DNA from 3 places in the Sinorhizobium mexicanum genome. Region 1 is predicted to be linked to each of the others. Evidence: predicted binding sites of a transcription regulator. Region 1 holds the regulator's gene; each other region holds the start of a gene.

Region 1 (5,797 bases):
AAGTACTACAGCCGTTTGCGCGTCTGACGCGGTGCTGTAGAAAAGCCAGCCGAGACCCTTGGGACGCGCGGCGCGTTCCCTGAAGGCCGACCATGATCAGGCGATGATTGAATCCGGACTGTCCGGAAATACTCCTCCTCGACCGTCGCTTCGATTGTGCGACACCGTCTCCTCACGGCTTCGTACAACCCCGTCCTGAAGGATTTCTCGCTTCGGTCTTCCCTTGCGGAAATCGATTGTGGCCGCCGGGAATGATCGAAGTCTGCGGTTGGGAAGTTCTAAAATCAAGAAGAATGATTTGATATCGTTCAAACCAAAAGTTAGAACTGACTATCGTCAAATCCAGTTTCTCGGGGAGGTGAAATATGGATCTGCGTTCGGTCAACCGATTCCTTGCAGTCGCTGAATTGGGCAGCCTGAACAAGGCCGCGCAACGCCTCAATCTTTCCCAGCCGGCGCTTTCGAAAAGCATCCAGATGCTTGAATATGCTTTCGGCGTCCCTCTGCTCGACCGCGGGCCTCGCGGCATCACGCTCACCTCTTTCGGCGAAGCGGTGTTCGATCACGCCCGGCGCATTGCGGCCGAGATGCGCAAGATGGAGAGCGATATCAAAGCGCTCCGCACGCTCGGCTCGGGCGAGATCAACGTCGGCGCTCCGCTTGGCCCCGACAGCCGCACGCTGGCATTCGCGATCCTCAGACTTGTGACTGACGAGCGGCGCCTCACCATCAACATCGCCAATGGTACCCGCAGCGACCTGATCCGTCCCTTGCTTCTCGGGGATCTCGATTTCCTGATCGCCACCCTCTTCGAGCCAGAGGATCTTCCGCCCGATGTCGAACAGAGCGAACTCTATCTCGATTCCATGATCCTCGTCGTACGCGCCGGTCACCCCATGCTCGAGGGCCACCAGATCGAGCTCAGCGAACTGACGCAGTATCCTTGGGTGGTACTGACCGGCAACCGCGATCTCGAAGGCGCGCTCCGCAAGCTTGTCGGTACCGAATTCAATAAATCGGTATTGCGCAGCGGCTCTCCGATGTTCGTCAAGAACATTCTTCAGAAGAGCGAGTTCATCGGCCTTGTGCGCCAGGACGCCGTGCGCATCGAGCTCGAGACCGGTTCGTTGGTCGAGATCGACATATCCGCTCAGCTCGACATCCACGAGCTCGTGCCACCGCAAAAGGTGGGGCTGATCTTCCGATCGGACGTCTCGATTCCGGTCGCGAGCCAGGCCCTGATCCAGGAGATCACGGCGGCGGCGCGCACAAACCCCGACGCCCTTACCAAGCTGACGAAAATATAAGACCGGAAGCGCGACCCTGCCCTTTTGCGGACGGCGAGGCAGTCGGCGGAACGGTCGACGCGTCTCCACAGGAATTCGCGATAGCCAGATATTCACGGAATTTTAGGCACTTGCGGAACACATATGGAACAGATAGTGTCTGTTCTTGATTTGTTTCGCGATTCTGGAGTGACGCGCCATGCTAACCCGCAAGCAGCAGGAATTGCTTCTGTTCATTCACGAACGAATGAAGGAATCCGGGGTGCCGCCGTCCTTCGACGAGATGAAAGACGCACTGGACCTCGCCTCCAAGTCGGGCATCCATCGGTTGATCACCGCGCTTGAAGAGCGCGGGTTCATTCGCCGTCTTCCCAATCGGGCGCGCGCACTAGAAGTCATCAAGCTGCCCGAGGCCTACACGGCGAACCCGCAGCCTCGGCGTGGCTTCTCGCCAAGTGTGATCGAAGGCAGCCTGGGCAAGCCACCTGCCGCGCCTGCCGCCACAGCCAAATCGGCGTCGCCGAGCGATACTGCATCGGTTTCAGTGCCGGTCATGGGGCGAATCGCAGCCGGTGTCCCGATTTCCGCGATCCAGAACAACACACACGATATTTCCGTCCCGATGGAGATGATCGGCAGTGGCGAACACTACGCGCTCGAGATCAAGGGCGACTCGATGATCGAGGCGGGCATCTTCGACGGCGATACCGTGATCATTCGGAATACGAGCACGGCCAATCCCGGCGACATCATCGTTGCACTTGTGGATGACGAAGAGGCAACCCTCAAGCGGTTCCGCAGAAAAGGCGCGTCCATTGCGCTCGAAGCGGCCAACCCGGCCTATGAAACGCGTATATTCGGGCCGGACCGCGTCAAGATCCAAGGCAAGCTCGTCGGCCTTATTCGCCGCTATCACTAATTGAGCCGGGCTATTGCCCGGCAAAAGTCGGGCACCGCGATCCGACTTGCGCAGGCCAGCGGGCGCCTACAGAGCCCTGCGTCTTATCGCACCGCAACGGTCGCTGTAGCACTGAATTGCTGCATGTCTTTGTCCTTAAGTCGAGGTCGACTCAAGGACAAAGACATGCAGTAGAAAATCACGCTGCAACTTTGGGCGGCCAAGCGAACGGCCTTTACAGCCTTAGGCGCCGATCGCGTTCATGACAGCACCGATCGCCGCGAAGCGCGTTTGCGCGCCGAACGACTGTGCCGTCAGCCAAACAACAAAGCGTCTGCCTACGCACTTGTCATTGATTTTCTTGAAATAAAGCTTTGGAGGCCTCGCCCGGAATTGAACCGGGGTACAAGGATTTGCAGTCCTCTGCGTCACCACTCCGCCACGAGGCCTCACACGCCCGATCGATCAAGCGATGGCCGGCGTTTAGAACGAATCTATGAGGAGTGCAAGGGGGAGTGGTCCGAAAAAGGGTGGGACGACGCGAGGTCATCCCCGTTCTCCGCAGCGTTCCGACAATGCGGCCCCTGGCGCTCCGCTGCCGCATGTGCCCTTTCAGGATTTGTCGGAAGAATTTTGCTGGCCGCGCCAGCGCGCCCACCAGACCGCCAGCTTGCGGCGACGGCGGCGGATTGCGGGTATGTCGTGAGAAAGCACGAGCAGTCCCAGAGGAATCATCCAGAAGCCTAGTACCGGCAGAAAACCCAGCAGTCCGCCCAAGACAAGGAGCGTGCCAAAGAGAATCCGCAGCACCGGCGAGTCGGGCAAGTTCATACGCCATTTGCCGAGGACGAGTTCGTGCGTCTGCGGATCAATGCCGAAATGCCGTTCTTTCCTGTCGTTCGTCATTATTGCTCTTTCATACTCCTCCCCAGAATTGGGGCCTTCTCCACAGCCTCGCAACCGACGTTGTCATTTTTTTTGAAAAACCGCTTGGCAAATCGAAAAAGCATTTGTATTAGCAGCCTCACTTCTGCGGCGCAGATGATCCCTGGTAGCTCAGCGGTAGAGCACTCGACTGTTAATCGATAGGTCGCCGGTTCGAATCCGGCCCGGGGAGCCAGTTTCAAAGAGCCATTCGCGGCGAAGGCCCGAATGGCTCTTTTCGTTTGTCGGTATAGTCTCTGAAGGTTCCTCATGCGTGTTGCATGGCTTTTCCTGATTCTCGCAATCACGACAGAGGTCGCCGGTCTCACCGCGATGAAGGCTGCTTCCGCCTCCGGCTCCTATGTCGGGCATGCGATCATGTACGCCTCGATCGCGCTCTCATACGTGTTCCTTGCCAAGGCCGTGAAGACGATCTCCGTCGGCGTCGCCTATGCCATCTGGGAAGGGTCCGGTGTCGCCCTCATCACGCTTGTCTCCGTGTTCGTCTTTGGCCATGTGCTGAGCGGTCGCGAGATGCTGGGCCTGTCAATGGCTATCGTCGGAATACTGCTTGTCAACGCCGGTGAGGTGCCGGAAGAGGAAGCGGAGGGAGAAGCAGCCCGATGAGCGCAGACGGCTTCTATTTCGCTTTCGCGGTTATGGCGGGCATCCTCGACGTCGCAGCGAATCTGGCGTCCACGAAGTCGAACGGCTTCGCGCGGCGCGGTTGGGGGGTGCTTTCGATTCTCCTGGTACTTGCCGCATTCGCGCTGCTCGCCGAAGCGATCAAAGGTATGGAACTTGCCATCGCCTATGCAGTGCTCGGCGCGACCGGCATCTTCGGCACAGCGATCTGCGGGCGCCTCTTCTTCGGTCAGAAACTGAAACCTGTCGGCTGGGTCGGCTTGTCGCTCGTCTTCGGCGCGGTACTCGTGCTTCACACTGCCTGACGAGGCCGCCCCTTTGAACGGGATTGCTCCTTTTTCATGGCGGCTGCGGGTGCACGCTGGGGGATTAGCCAGTTGAGAAGCGCAAAGTAGACGCCATAAGGCAGGAACCGCACCAGCTTAACGGCATAGGTAAAGCGTTTCGGGAAGGTGATCTCGAAGCGCCCGGATTTCAAGCCGAGGCATATGCGCTCCGCCGCCTCATCGACGCTCACCAGAGCCGGTCGCGGGAACTTGCCTCTGGCCGAAGCGGCCGTGTCGACAAAGCCCGGACAGATCAACTGCATGCGGATACCGAGACGATCGAGGTCGAATTTCAAGCTCTCAGCCATATTGATGAGTGCCGCCTTGGTGGCTCCGTAAGCGGCGCTCATCGGCAGGCCGCAGTATCCCGCCACCGATGACACGACGGCGATCTGGCCATGACCGTTCGTCTTCATGTGCTCGACAACGGGCACGAGGCAATTGACGACGCCATATAGATTGACGGCGAAGCTCTTGTCGAAGGCTTCCCGACCAAGATCATCGCCGCGCACCGGAATCGCGACCCCCGCATTGAGCACGGCCAAAGCCACCCGCCCGTGGTCGTATTCGATGGCGGCCAGCAAGCGCTCCATGTCACGCGGGTCGGTGACGTCGCCATCGAGAACGACGATCCTGCCCGGTCCTGAAGCCTCATGCTGAAGTGCCACGAGCTTCTCGTGGCTGCGTGCCGTGACGACCACCGAGTAGCCCTCCTCAACCAGCCTGAGGGCCACGGCGCGGCCGATGCCCGAACTCGCCCCTGTTATCCAGACCAGTCCATGCTCGGGTCGGGCTGTGAATGCTGTCGTCATTTCGTCCTCGCGTCCATCGGGAAGGGCTTTCCCTTCCAAAGCCCGTGGCTGTCTCCCCCGGCCCGGGCTCAATACCTCTCCGACGGCAGCGCCTTCCCAAATTTTCCTCGTACGACCGATCTTTTCACGACCGAGACGAATTTTGCCCGGGACAGGTTAGCTGCGAAACGCTATTTCTTGCCTCGTGCACAGGCTGAGCCGAAAACACGCCAATATTTCGGCGATCTTGCCTGTAAACCAAATGTTTATCGGATCGTCGTTCATCAGGGATTATGCTGGGTTGAAACCCGGTGTCCGTTCCGTCCAGCGTGAGGTTTGCAAAATGACCGTTCTTCCGTCCGTGCTCGAAGCGATCGGCAACACGCCGTTGATCCGGCTCCAGGCCGTTTCCGAAACCACCGGCTGCACCATCCTCGGCAAAGCGGAATTTCTCAATCCGGGGCAATCGGTCAAGGACCGCGCCGCCCTCTGGATCATCCGCCAGGCGGAAAAATCCGGGCAGTTGAAGCCCGGCGGCGTCATCGTGGAAGGCACCGCCGGCAACACTGGAATCGGTCTCGCGGTCGTCGCGAGCGCGCTCGGATATCGCACGGTCATCGTCATTCCCGAAACGCAGAGTCAGGAAAAGAAGGACGCGCTGCGCCTGCTGGGTGCCGAACTCGTCGAAGTTCCCGCAGTGCCGTACAAAAATCCCAACAACTACGTGAAGATTTCGGGGCGACTGGCCGCCGAACTTGCCAAGACAGAACCGAACGGCGCGATCTGGGCAAACCAGTTCGACAATGTCGCGAACCGCGACGCGCATGTCGAAACGACAGCGCCGGAAATCTGGCGTGACACCGACGGCAAGGTCGACGGCTTCATCTGCGCGGTGGGCTCTGGAGGCACGCTCGCCGGCGTGGCGCA
Region 2 (5,797 bases), 150 kb from region 1:
GTGGTCGCCGGCGAGGGTCTCGCACTCGTCCAGTCGGTCCAGGCGGAACCAGGCTTCAAGAAGACGAAGGTGCTCGACCTCGACCTGCGCAAGGCCAACGGCCAGAGCCTGCCGGTGCGTCTGATCCACCGCGTTTCGTCCACCCGTGACGGTGCGCCCGGCGAAAGTCGGACGATTGTCATGTCGCGTGAAGGCGATGATGGCGATCAGTCGGCTTCGAACGCCGCCATGCGCTTCACGCGCTTCTTCAACAACACCCCGATGGCGATCGCCTCGGTCGACGGCGACGGGCGGATCCTGAGGACCAACGCTCCGTTCCTGAAGCTGTTTGCTGGGCTTGTTTCACAGGACGACGTCGAGCGCGGCGCGCTGATCGAAACCGTCGTCCACGAATCCGAAAAGGGCCGCCTTCAGGAAGCACTTGCGGCGGCGAAGGACCGGCAGGGCGACATCGCGCCGATCGACGCCTTGCATCCGAGTGACGAGGCGCGGCATTTCCGCTTCTACGTCAACGCCGTGATCGACCAGAGCGATCAGGCGCCGGAGGAGACAGCGATCATCTATGCGCTGGAGATCACCGAGCAGAAGGCGCTCGAGACCCAGATGGCGCAGACGCAGAAGATGAACGCCGTGGGGACGCTCGCAGGCGGCATCGCACACGATTTCAACAATGTCCTGACCGCGATCCTGCTTTCCTCCGACCACCTTCTGCTTTCGGCGCGCCCCGCGGATGCCACCTTCGCCGACCTGATGGAAATCAAGCGCAATGCCAATCGCGCCGCCGTGCTCGTGCGGCAGCTGCTTGCGTTCTCGCGCAAGCAGACGATGCGCCCGACGGTGCTTAACCTCACCGACGTCATCGGCGACCTGCGCATGCTTGTCGACCGGATGACCGGTACCAATGTCAAGGTCGAGGTTGACTACGGGCGAGACCTTTGGCCGGTGAAGACCGATCTCGGTCAGTTCGAGCAGGTCCTGCTCAATCTCGCCGTCAATGCGCGCGACGCCATGCCTGAAGGCGGAACTATCACGCTGCGGACGCGAAATCTGCCGGCAAGCGAAGTGGCGGCGCTCGGACGACGGGAGCTGCCGGAGGACGACTTCGTCCTGGTCGAGGTCGCCGACCAGGGCACCGGCATTCCCCAGGAGATCATGGACAAGATCTTCGAGCCCTTCTTTACGACGAAGGAAGTCGGCAAGGGCACCGGTCTCGGCCTTTCGATGGTCTACGGCATCGTCAAGCAGTCGGGCGGCTATATCTATCCGGAATCGGAAGTCGGCAAGGGCACCACCTTCCGTATTCTGCTGCCGCGCCATGTCGAGGAAGTCGCAGCCGAAGTGACGTCGGCAACCGAGGCGCCGATGCCGGCGGCCAGTAACCTGGTCGTGGCGCCCGCGCCTAAGGCTGAATCGGAGCCCGCGGACCTCACCGGCGATTCCGCTGTCGTGCTGCTGGTCGAGGACGAGGAAGCGGTGCGCCGCGGCGGCAAGCGCATGCTCGAAACGCGCGGCTACACCGTTCACGAGGCCGGATCTGGTGTCGAAGCGCTCGACATCATGGACGAACTCAACGGCGCGGTCGACATCGTCGTATCGGACGTCGTGATGCCGGAGATGGACGGGCCGACGCTGCTGCGTGAACTGCGCAAGAAATACCCGGACTTGAAGTTCATTTTCGTGTCGGGTTACGCGGAAGACGCGTTTGCGCGCAACCTCCCGGCCGACGCGAAATTCGGTTTCCTGCCGAAGCCATTCTCGCTGAAACAGCTGGCAGTGGCCGTTCGCGAGATGCTGGATTCTTGATCGGGCGTTGATCTCTAACGCGTTCATGAAAAAGGCCCGAGCCAATGCCGGGCCTTCTTCGAGCAAATTCCTGGAAAAGTGTAACGACCTCTCGTCAGGGTTGCGTTGCGTTACTTACTTCGCCGTCAGTGCGACCGCGATCTCGGCGGCGAGACGGGCGTTGTTTTCCACGAGCGCGATATTGGTGTCGAGGCTGCGGCCGTCGGTCATGTGGAAAAGGTTGTCGAGCAGGTAGGGCGTGACGGCCTTGCCGACGATCTCGTCACTCGCCGCATTGTCGAGGGCACGGGTGATGTAGATTTCCATCTCCTCGCGCGGAATTTCGCTCCCTTCGGGAACCGGATTGGCAACAAGCATGCCGCCGTCGATGCCGAGCAGGTCGCGCATCTTCTGAAAATTGGCGATCGCGGCGGGGCTGTTGAGCATCAATGGGCTCTTGATACCGGAATCGCGCGACCAGAAGGCCGGGAAGGTTTCGCTGTCATAGGTGACGACCGGAACACCGCGAGTCTCCAGCACTTCAAGCGTTTTCGGAATGTCGAGAATGGCCTTGGCGCCGGCGCAGACAACGATCACGCCGGTGCGGGCAAGTTCGTCCAGATCGGCGGAAATGTCGAAGCTCTCTTCCGCGCCGCGGTGAACGCCGCCGATCCCGCCGGTGGCAAATACGCTGATGCCGGCGCGCGCCGCAGCGATCATCGTCGCCGCCACGGTCGTGGCGCCCGTACGGCGTTCGGCGATCGCGAAGGCAAGATCGGCACGCGACAGCTTCATCGCGCCTTCCGTTTTCGAAAGTGCTTCCAGCTTCGCGTCGTCGAGACCGATGTGAAGGACACCGTGAATGACCGCAATGGTCGCGGGCACGGCGCCCTGTTCACGGATGATCGCCTCGACGCTGCGGGCCATGTTGAGGTTGCCGGGGTAGGGCATGCCATGGGTGATGATCGTCGATTCCAGCGCGACGATCGGCGCACCGCGTGCCTTTGCGGCCGCCACTTCATCGGAATATTCGATCGGCAGGGACGGGGAGGAGGGCTTGCTCATGAATCTATCCTTAAATCACGATCATGCTCGGCTGAATCGAACCAAAATCATCGAGATCGTTTGTAAAAAAGGTGAAAGTGAGAGCGGGCGGAAAGCTGCGCATGCTTTCGTCCCGCCCGGCGTTCAACGTCGGTTCTCATGACAGCATTTGCGGCGCCGGCACAAGGGCAATCGCCTGTTCGAGATTGCCCCGAGACATTTCTTCCGAAACGGCAAAAGGCGAGCGAAGCGCAATCCCGGCCGCGGCTATGCCATGGCGCAGGCATCCGGCAAGATCGAAACCCGAAAGCCGCGCCGTGAGGAACCCCGAGGCCAAGGCGTCGCCGGCGCCAGTGACATCCGCCAGCGCCGGGAGGGCTGGCGGGAAAATGACGCTTGCCTCGCCGCGGTCGAAGGCGACCGCAGCGGCGCCGCCGCGTGTTACGACGCCACCCCTGAGGCCTGCCTCCCGCAACAGCGTTGGCCAGTTTTTGGCGTCGCTGGCGTCGATCCCGGTCAGGGCACGCGCTTCCGCCTCGTTCATGAACAGGAAGCTGAGCCCGCTGAGGCATTTCCTGAAGCGCATCACCTTTGCCGGCGACACGGCGATGCCGGCCACAAGTCGGCCGTCCCCGGATGCCGCGTTGACCAAGGCGACAAGCGTTTCCTCGGGGAGGTTGGCATCCATGAGCACCAGATCGCTTACCGCCAATATTTCGCGTATCGCGCGCTGCTGCAGCCGGCGCGGCGAGAACAACTGGTAGAGCTCCATGTCAGCAAGCGCGATGACGAGGTTGCCATCGTTTTCGAGGATCGCCGTATAACTCGGCGTTTTCCGATCGAGAAAGGTGAAGGGGCAATCGATGACGCCTGCCGCGGCCGCGGCCGCCGCCACCATCTCGCCTGCTGCGTCGCCGCCACGCGGGCTGATCATTCGTACGCTGTGACCGATGCGGGCGAGGTTTCTCGCCGCATTGAAACCGCCGCCTCCCGCTTCCTCGAACCACGAACCGGGATTGCTCGCGCCGGGAGCGGTCACGCCGCTGATGCGGCCGCGGCGGTCGATGTGGGCGCCGCCGAACACGGCGATTTCGCGTTTCTTCATAAAAGCTCCTCTTTGGACTGCTTCAATCCGCATTCACAGAGGCGGCACGGTCGCGAATCGCGCTAGTGTAGCCAAGCCCGGCCGAGCTTCGGCATGGGCTTTGCGGAAATGTGGTACAATGCCCGTGAACAAGAATCGAACGCAACGAGAATAACCGTTATCATTCAATTGGTTGCCACTCTATTGCCAAAGCAGAACAAACCATGTACAAAAACTCCTGCGGCGGCTTCATTGCCTCGGTAGCTTCAATAACCTAAAGGTGGGACCAAATGGCACAAAACTCTTTGCGGCTCGTAGAGGACAAATCGGTGGATAAAAGCAAGGCACTTGAAGCGGCTCTCTCCCAGATCGAACGGTCGTTCGGCAAGGGATCGATTATGAAGCTCGGTTCGAAGGACAGTGTAATCGAGATCGAAACTGTTTCGACCGGATCGCTCGGCCTCGATATCGCGCTCGGCATTGGCGGCCTGCCGAAAGGGCGCATCATTGAAATCTACGGCCCTGAAAGCTCGGGCAAGACGACGCTGGCGCTGCAGACCATCGCCGAGGCACAGAAGAAGGGTGGCATTTGCGGCTTCGTTGACGCCGAACATGCGCTCGATCCGGTCTATGCGCGCAAGCTGGGCGTCGATCTTGAAAACCTCTTGATTTCGCAGCCGGACACCGGCGAACAGGCGCTGGAAATCACCGACACGCTGGTCCGTTCCGGCGCGATCGACGTCCTCGTCGTCGATTCCGTTGCAGCTCTCGTGCCGCGCGCCGAAATCGAAGGCGAAATGGGCGACAGTCTGCCGGGCATGCAGGCCCGCCTGATGAGCCAGGCACTGCGCAAGCTCACTGCGTCGATCTCCAAGTCCAACTGCATGGTTATCTTCATCAACCAGATCCGCATGAAGATCGGCGTCATGTTCGGTTCGCCGGAAACGACGACGGGTGGCAACGCGCTGAAGTTCTATGCGTCAGTTCGCCTCGATATTCGTCGCATCGGCTCGGTCAAGGAGCGCGAAGAGGTCGTCGGCAACCAGACCCGCGTCAAGGTCGTCAAGAACAAGATGGCACCACCCTTCAAGCAGGTGGAATTCGACATCATGTATGGCGAGGGCGTTTCCAAGACCGGTGAACTCATCGATCTTGGCGTCAAGGCCGGCATCGTCGAAAAATCCGGCGCCTGGTTTTCCTACAATAGCCAGCGCCTCGGCCAGGGCCGGGAGAACGCGAAACTTTTCCTGCGTGACAATCCCGATCTTCTGCGCGAGATCGAGATGGCTCTGCGGCAGAATGCGGGCCTGATCGCCGACAAGTTCCTGGAGAACGGCGGACCGGAGAGCGATGACGACGGCGATGCGGCTGCCGAAATGTAAGATCTGAGGCGGGCAAGTTTTGAATGAAGCCGGTCGTTTTTCTAGACGGCCGGTTTTTTGCTGCCGTCTGGACAGCGTGAGACACGGAAGATAAAAGCCTTTGGTTCCAGCGACCGACGTTGCTGGAGGGCGTGTCTATTGCCGATAGACGCGGGGTTGAAGATAGCGGTGCGCGGCCCGGCAAAAGTGCGGTCGCGACCGGGAATGGTGCACAGATAGGACGCAAGATGAGCGGCGTGAATGAAATCCGGTCGATGTTTCTCGACTACTTCCGCAAGAACGGTCACGAGATCGTGCCGTCGAGCCCCCTGGTGCCGCGCAACGACCCGACATTGATGTTCACCAATGCCGGCATGGTGCAGTTCAAAAACGTCTTTACCGGCCTGGAGCAGCGCCCCTATTCGACGGCCGCGACCGCGCAGAAATGCGTGCGCGCGGGCGGCAAGCACAACGACCTTGACAATGTCGGCTACACCGCCCGGCACCACACCTTCTTCGAGATGCT
Region 3 (5,797 bases), 1.5 Mb from region 1:
GCTCGCTCTCGGGCCGGATCACGGTTCACGGCATCCAGGGGCATGCGGCCTATCCGCACCTCGCCGACAATCCCGTGCGCGGCATCCTGCAGCTGACCGAGGCCCTGATGGACCCGCGCTTCGACAACGGTACCGAGAGCTTCCAGCCATCGAACCTCGAGGTCACGACCATCGATGTCGGCAATCCGGCCGTCAACGTCATTCCGGCGAAAGCGAGCGCCAGCTTCAACGTTCGCTTCAACGACAATTGGACCGCCGAAAGCCTCATGGCGGAGATTGGCGCCAGGCTCGATCGCGCCGCAGCGAGCGACAAGCTTAGGTCCGGCCGCGCACCGGTCCGCTACGACATCGTCTGGAACGAGCGTCCTAGCCACGTGTTCCTCACGCGCAACAACGCCCTCATCGATTCGCTTTCCGGCGCGGTCGAGGCCGTCGTCGGGCGCCAGCCGAAGCTTTCGACTACCGGCGGCACCTCGGATGCGCGCTTCATCAAGGATTATTGCCCCGTCGTCGAATTCGGCCTCGTCGGGCAGACGATGCATATGGTGGACGAGCGCGTTGCCGTCGCCGATCTCGAAACCTTGACGGGAATCTACGAGACCTTCATAGCCCGCTGGTTCGGTCATGCCGCTGCTTGAGGAGGTCCTCACCTACGTCAAGGGGTTATGGCTGCTCATCCAGGGCAACCGCGAGGGCTTCCGCTGGCTGGACATCAGCGAAAGCGGCCTATGGCGTTCGTTTGCGGCAATGCTCTGGTCCCTGCCGGCGATCGCCGTGACCTGGGCGTCCTGGCGGCTCTTTTATCTTTCGGCCATGCCGGCCGGCACGACGATCGGCTTCAGCTTCATCCTGAAGCTGCTTGCCGTCGACCTCGCCAGCTGGCTGCTGCCTATCGTCCTGATCGTCATCCTGTCCCGGCCGCTCGGTTTTACGATTTTTGTGGTGCCGGTGATCGTTACCACCAACTGGCTCTCGGTGCCGCTCTCCTATGCCATGGCGCTGCCCGCTGCGATCCGTCTGCTGATCCCGGGCAGTCAGGGCCTGACAAGCCTGATCTGGCTCTTGCTGCTGGTCGTCAGCGTTGGGCTGCTCTTCCGGCTTCTGCGCACGGTCACCGGCAACCAGACCTTGCTGGCGGCCGCATTGACGGCACTCTTCCTGCTGCCGTCGATGATGATCGGCGAGGTTCTGCAGCGTTTCTTTGGTCTCGTTCCGGGCTAGAGCATCCCGCATTCAAGTGGAATCGCTGAAAGCGGACAAGGTGCTCTAGAATCAAAGTGCTCGAGCGTCCTTTGCGCGTTCATTTGAACGCACGGCGCTCTAGCGAGGCGCTGCGCCTGCTGCGCGCGGCGCTGTCGCGAAGGTCAGTAATCCACCTGCATGAAGTAGAGGCCGTCAGGAGGCGCCACCGGCCCGCAGGCCTTTCGATCGCGCGCTTCGAGCGCCGCCTGCAACTCGTCTGGCGTCCACTTGCCCTCGCCCACCAGCTTCAGCGAACCGGCGAAGGAGCGAATCTGGTTGTGCAGAAAGCTCTGGGCTGTGGCACGGATCTCGATGAGGTCCCCCGCCCGCGTCACGTCGAGCCGATCAAGCGTACGCAGCGGGCTCGTCGCCTGGCAGTGGGCGGAGCGGAAGGTGGTGAAATCGTGGTGGCCGACCAGGCGTTGTGCGGCCTCATGCATGGCCTCATGGTCGAGCGTTTTCGGCACCCACCAGGCGCGCCTTGCTTCAAGCGCCAGCGGCGAACGACGGGAGATGATGCGGTAAAGATAGTGGCGGCGGACTGCCGAGAAACGCGCGTCGAAATCAGCCGGCGCTTCGAGTGCGTCGAGAATAGAGACACGTTCGCCGGCAAGCGCGAGATGCGCATTGAGCGCGTTGCGCAAGGTGTGCGTCTTCCATTCGCGCGTGAGGTCCGCATGCGCCACCTGGCCCATGGCATGGACGCCGGAATCGGTGCGTCCCGCCCCGCGGACGGACACCGTCTCTCCGGTCAGCGACAGGATCGCCTTCTCGATCGCACCCTGGACGGACGGACCGTTTTCCTGACGCTGCCAGCCGACATAGCCGGAGCCGTCGTATTCGACGATCAGGCGATAGCGCGGCATCAGGCGATCCTCGTGCCGCGAGCGAGGGGTGTTCCGCGCAGGAACTCGGCGACGGCGAGCGGCTTGCCGCCGGCCTTCTGCAACCGGGTCGGCCGCACCGCGCCGTCGCCGCAGGCAATGGTTAGTGCCTCGTCCAGGACGGTGCCAGCCGCGTCGGCTCCGGCGGCTTTCTCGGAATTCAGCACTTTTATGCGTTCCGGCTTTCCAGCAATCGTCAGTTCGAACCAGGCTCCGGGAAAAGGCGAAAGGCCACGAATGTGGTTGTGAACCTCGCCCGCCGGCCTGGTGAAATCGATCCGGGTCTCCGCCTTGCTGATCTTGGCAGCGTAGACGGCCCCCCCCTCCGGTTGCGGCGTCAGCGGCAGCTCACCCAGTTCGAGCTTCGCCATCGCCTCCTTCATCAGGGCCGCGCCGACCTGCATCAGCTTGTCGTGCAGCTCGCCAGCCGTCATCGTCTCGCCGATCGCAACGGCCTTGGCGAGCGCGACCGGGCCGGTATCGAGCCCCTTGTCCATCTTCATCACCATCATGCCGGTCTCGTGGTCGCCGGCCATGATTGCGCGCTGGATCGGCGCTGCCCCGCGCCAGCGCGGCAGCAGCGAGGCGTGTCCGTTGTAGCAGCCATGCCTCGTTCCCTGGAGGATCGCCTCGGGCAGCAGCAAGCCGTAGGCGACGACGACGGCGACGTCGGCGTTGAACTTGGCGAAGGTCGCGCGATCAGAAGCATCCTTAAAGTTCGGCGGGGTCAGAACGGGGATGCCGAGAAGTTCGGCTGCCTGATGAACCGGAGACTTCTGCAGGTCGAGACCACGTCGCCCGCCAGGACGCGGGGGCTGCGTGTAGACCGCGGCGATCTCATGGCCAGCCTCGGCGAGTGCGACAAGCGTCGGCACAGAGAATTCCGGCGTTCCCATGAAAATGATGCGAAGCGACAAGGCGGCAAACTCCGTCTCTTGAAATCAGGCTGCGCCTGCGATTTCCGGCACCGGTGCGCGGCGCTCTCGATAAAGAGTTGGAGCGGGATGCTCGTCTCACCCCGCTCGCGATCTCAAATCGCTTTGGCGCCGCGTGTCTTGGCTGCCTTGGTGAACTTGCGGATCACGATATCCCGCTTGAGCTTGGAGATATGATCGATGAACAGGACGCCGTTCAGATGATCGATCTCGTGCTGCAGGCAGGTGGCAAGCAGGCCATCCGCCTCGAGCGTATGCTCCTTGCCGTGGCGATCGAGATATTCGACGGTAATCGCCGCCGGGCGCTCCACTTCGGCGTAGTAGTCCGGGATCGACAGGCAGCCTTCCTCGTAGACCGAGCGCTCATCGGCGGATCTGACGATTTTCGGATTGATGAAGACGAGCGGGGTCTTCTCCTCGCCTTCCTTCGACACGTCGAGAACCAGGAGGCGCTTCGGCACGCCGATCTGGATCGCCGCAAGGCCGATGCCCGGCGCGTCGTACATGGTTTCCAGCATGTCGTCGGCGAGGCGGCGGATGTCGTCATCAATGGTCTCCACCGGCTTGGACACCTGGCGCAGAACCGGATCGGGAAGGATGATTAGCGGCTTGATCGTCATGCTGATCCCATAGCCGATCTTTCCGCTTGCGCGCAAGAACATTGCCTCCGGCGAAGATCGGACACGCCGCGCTTGTTGTCCGCAACGACCGGAATAGGTTTGTTCTTGTTTTGATCTGGTTTTTGGGCACGAATCTGTTAGGCTGCAGCCATGGAGCCCATCGCCTTTTCCTTCGACCATCCCTTGTTCCTGCTCGGCGCCCTGCCCGTCACGGCCGGTCATCTCGCCACGGCCGCCGCACTTCTCATGACGCTCGCGAGCCTCATGCTTGCGCGCCGGGCAAGATTTGCCCGCGCCGGCGAGCGTGACGAGCAGATGGCGACGCTTCTCGCTGCGCAGACGGAATTGCAGGGCCGCATCGCCGCCATGGCGGACGTTTTCGGCACCCGTCAGGCGGAACTCAACCAGTCTATCAGCCAGCGAATCGACGGCATGACGCACCGCATTGGCGCCTCGATCAGCGAGCAGACGAAAGCGACCCACGAAAACCTTCGCCGTCTGCAGGAGCGGCTTGCCGTGATCGACAGCGCGCAGAACAACATTCAGTCGTTGGCCAAGGACATGGCCGGACTGCAGACCATCCTGGCGAACAAGCAGACCCGCGGGGCCTTCGGCCAGTCGCGCATGGAAGCGATCGTTGCCGACGGGTTGCCAATGGGCGCTTTCGCCTTCCAGACAACGCTTTCGAACGGCGCCCGCCCGGATTGCACGATCCGCATGCCGAACGGCCAGCCGCCGCTCGTCATCGACGCGAAGTTTCCGCTCGAAGGATGGAACGCGATGCGCGACGCGGCGACGGCCGAACGGCGGCAGCAGGCGGCACAGACGTTCCGCCGTGACATGGAGGTGCATATCCGCGATATCGCCAGCAAGTATCTCTTGCCGGGAGAAACACAGGAGACGGCCTTCCTCTTTGTGCCTTCCGAGTCGATCTTCGCCGAAATCCACGAGCACTTCGAGGCGGTCGTGCAAAAGGCGCATCGCCAGCGCATCGTCATCGTCTCGCCGTCGCTGCTGCTTTTGTCGATCCAGGTGATCCAGGCGATCCTCAAGGATGCGCGCATGCGCGAGCAGGCACACCTGATTCAGGGCGAAGTCGCGCGGCTGATGGACGACCTTTCACGGCTCGACGAGCGTGTGCGCAAGCTCCAGGGCCATTTCGCCATGACGCAGAAGGACGTCGAGGACATCCTCATCTCGTCGGACAAGTTGACCCGGCGCGGCGCCAAGATCGAGGCCCTGGAACTCGCGGCCGAAGCCGCGCCCGCAGAGGGCGACAGCAGCGGACGGCCGCTGGACAACCGGATGGGGCAATTGAAGCTGCGGGTGGTTGACGAGGACTGACGCGGTCGGGCACTCTTCGCGAAAATCAATAATCCGACGAGGGCATCTCCACATGATCACTGTCCTTGGGTCCATCAACATGGACCTGATCGCTACGACCGCGCGCCTGCCGAAGCCCGGCGAAACCGTTGCCGGAACAGGCTTTTCGACCGCCGCCGGCGGCAAGGGCGCAAACCAGGCGCTGGCTGCCCGCCGCGCCGGCGCGTCAGTGCGCATGGCCGGCGCCGTCGGGTGGGATAGTTTTGCGGAGGGTGCGCTGGCGCTGCTCAAAGAAGGGGGAGCCGATCTTGGCCTTATCAAGACGGTGGATGAGCCTACCGGTACGGCACATATCATCGTCGGTGGCGACGGCGAAAACGTCATCGTTGTCGTCGCCAGCGCCAATGCAACGGTGAGCGAGAGCGACGCAACGGCGGCGCTCGATGCAATGTCGCCTGGCGACACGCTGATGCTGCAGCTCGAAATCCCGGCCGCCTCCGTCGAAAAGGCGCTTGGGGAAGCCAAACGCCGCGGTATTCGTTCGATCGTCAACATCGCCCCACTGACGCCCGAGGCCGCCCGTCTCGGCCGAATGGCCGATATCGTGATAGCCAACGAAACCGAATTCGAACTGCTGGCCGGCAAGAGCGGCATCGACGGTGCTGAGCGCGAGGCGGCGATGAAACGGCTCCACGACGAAACCGGCCGGACCGTGATCGTGACGCTTGGCGCCGAGGGCGTGATCGCCATTCATGACGGTGCCGTTCATCGCGCCAAGGGCCTGACCATCGAA

Evidence for each region. Region 1 encodes LexA, which represses DNA repair genes until DNA is damaged. Its sites were predicted from a motif close to TGTTCNNNNTGTGTTCNG; they were not measured.
Region 2: a site for LexA is predicted at 4,056-4,073, ahead of recA (recombinase RecA). Genes of this name have one in related genera too.
Region 3: a site for LexA is predicted at 3,782-3,799, ahead of FKV68_RS02495 (DNA recombination protein RmuC). Genes of this name have one in related genera too.

Annotation. Positions count from the first base shown of each region.
Region 1 covers NZ_CP041238.1:2,020,408-2,026,204, reverse strand. Annotated here, with positions in the region: gene FKV68_RS09615 (LysR family transcriptional regulator) at 366-1,307, shown strand; gene lexA (transcriptional repressor LexA) at 1,486-2,205, shown strand; tRNA gene FKV68_RS09605 (tRNA-Cys) at 2,560-2,633, opposite strand; gene FKV68_RS09600 (hypothetical protein) at 2,797-3,090, opposite strand; tRNA gene FKV68_RS09595 (tRNA-Asn) at 3,230-3,304, shown strand; gene FKV68_RS09590 (SMR family transporter) at 3,379-3,735, shown strand; gene FKV68_RS09585 (SMR family transporter) at 3,732-4,058, shown strand; gene FKV68_RS09580 (SDR family NAD(P)-dependent oxidoreductase) at 4,046-4,891, opposite strand; gene FKV68_RS09575 (cysteine synthase A) at 5,214-5,797, shown strand, end outside.
Region 2 covers NZ_CP041238.1:2,169,729-2,175,525, reverse strand. Annotated here, with positions in the region: gene cckA (cell cycle histidine kinase CckA) at 1-1,803, shown strand, start outside; gene FKV68_RS10250 (pseudouridine-5'-phosphate glycosidase) at 1,918-2,847, opposite strand; gene FKV68_RS10245 (carbohydrate kinase family protein) at 2,984-3,931, opposite strand; gene recA (recombinase RecA) at 4,201-5,292, shown strand; gene alaS (alanine--tRNA ligase) at 5,520-5,797, shown strand, end outside.
Region 3 covers NZ_CP041238.1:532,317-538,113, reverse strand. Annotated here, with positions in the region: gene dapE (succinyl-diaminopimelate desuccinylase) at 1-638, shown strand, start outside; gene FKV68_RS02515 (hypothetical protein) at 625-1,221, shown strand; gene truA (tRNA pseudouridine(38-40) synthase TruA) at 1,365-2,108, opposite strand; gene fmt (methionyl-tRNA formyltransferase) at 2,108-3,043, opposite strand; gene def (peptide deformylase) at 3,157-3,681, opposite strand; gene FKV68_RS02495 (DNA recombination protein RmuC) at 3,832-5,025, shown strand; gene FKV68_RS02490 (ribokinase) at 5,078-5,797, shown strand, end outside.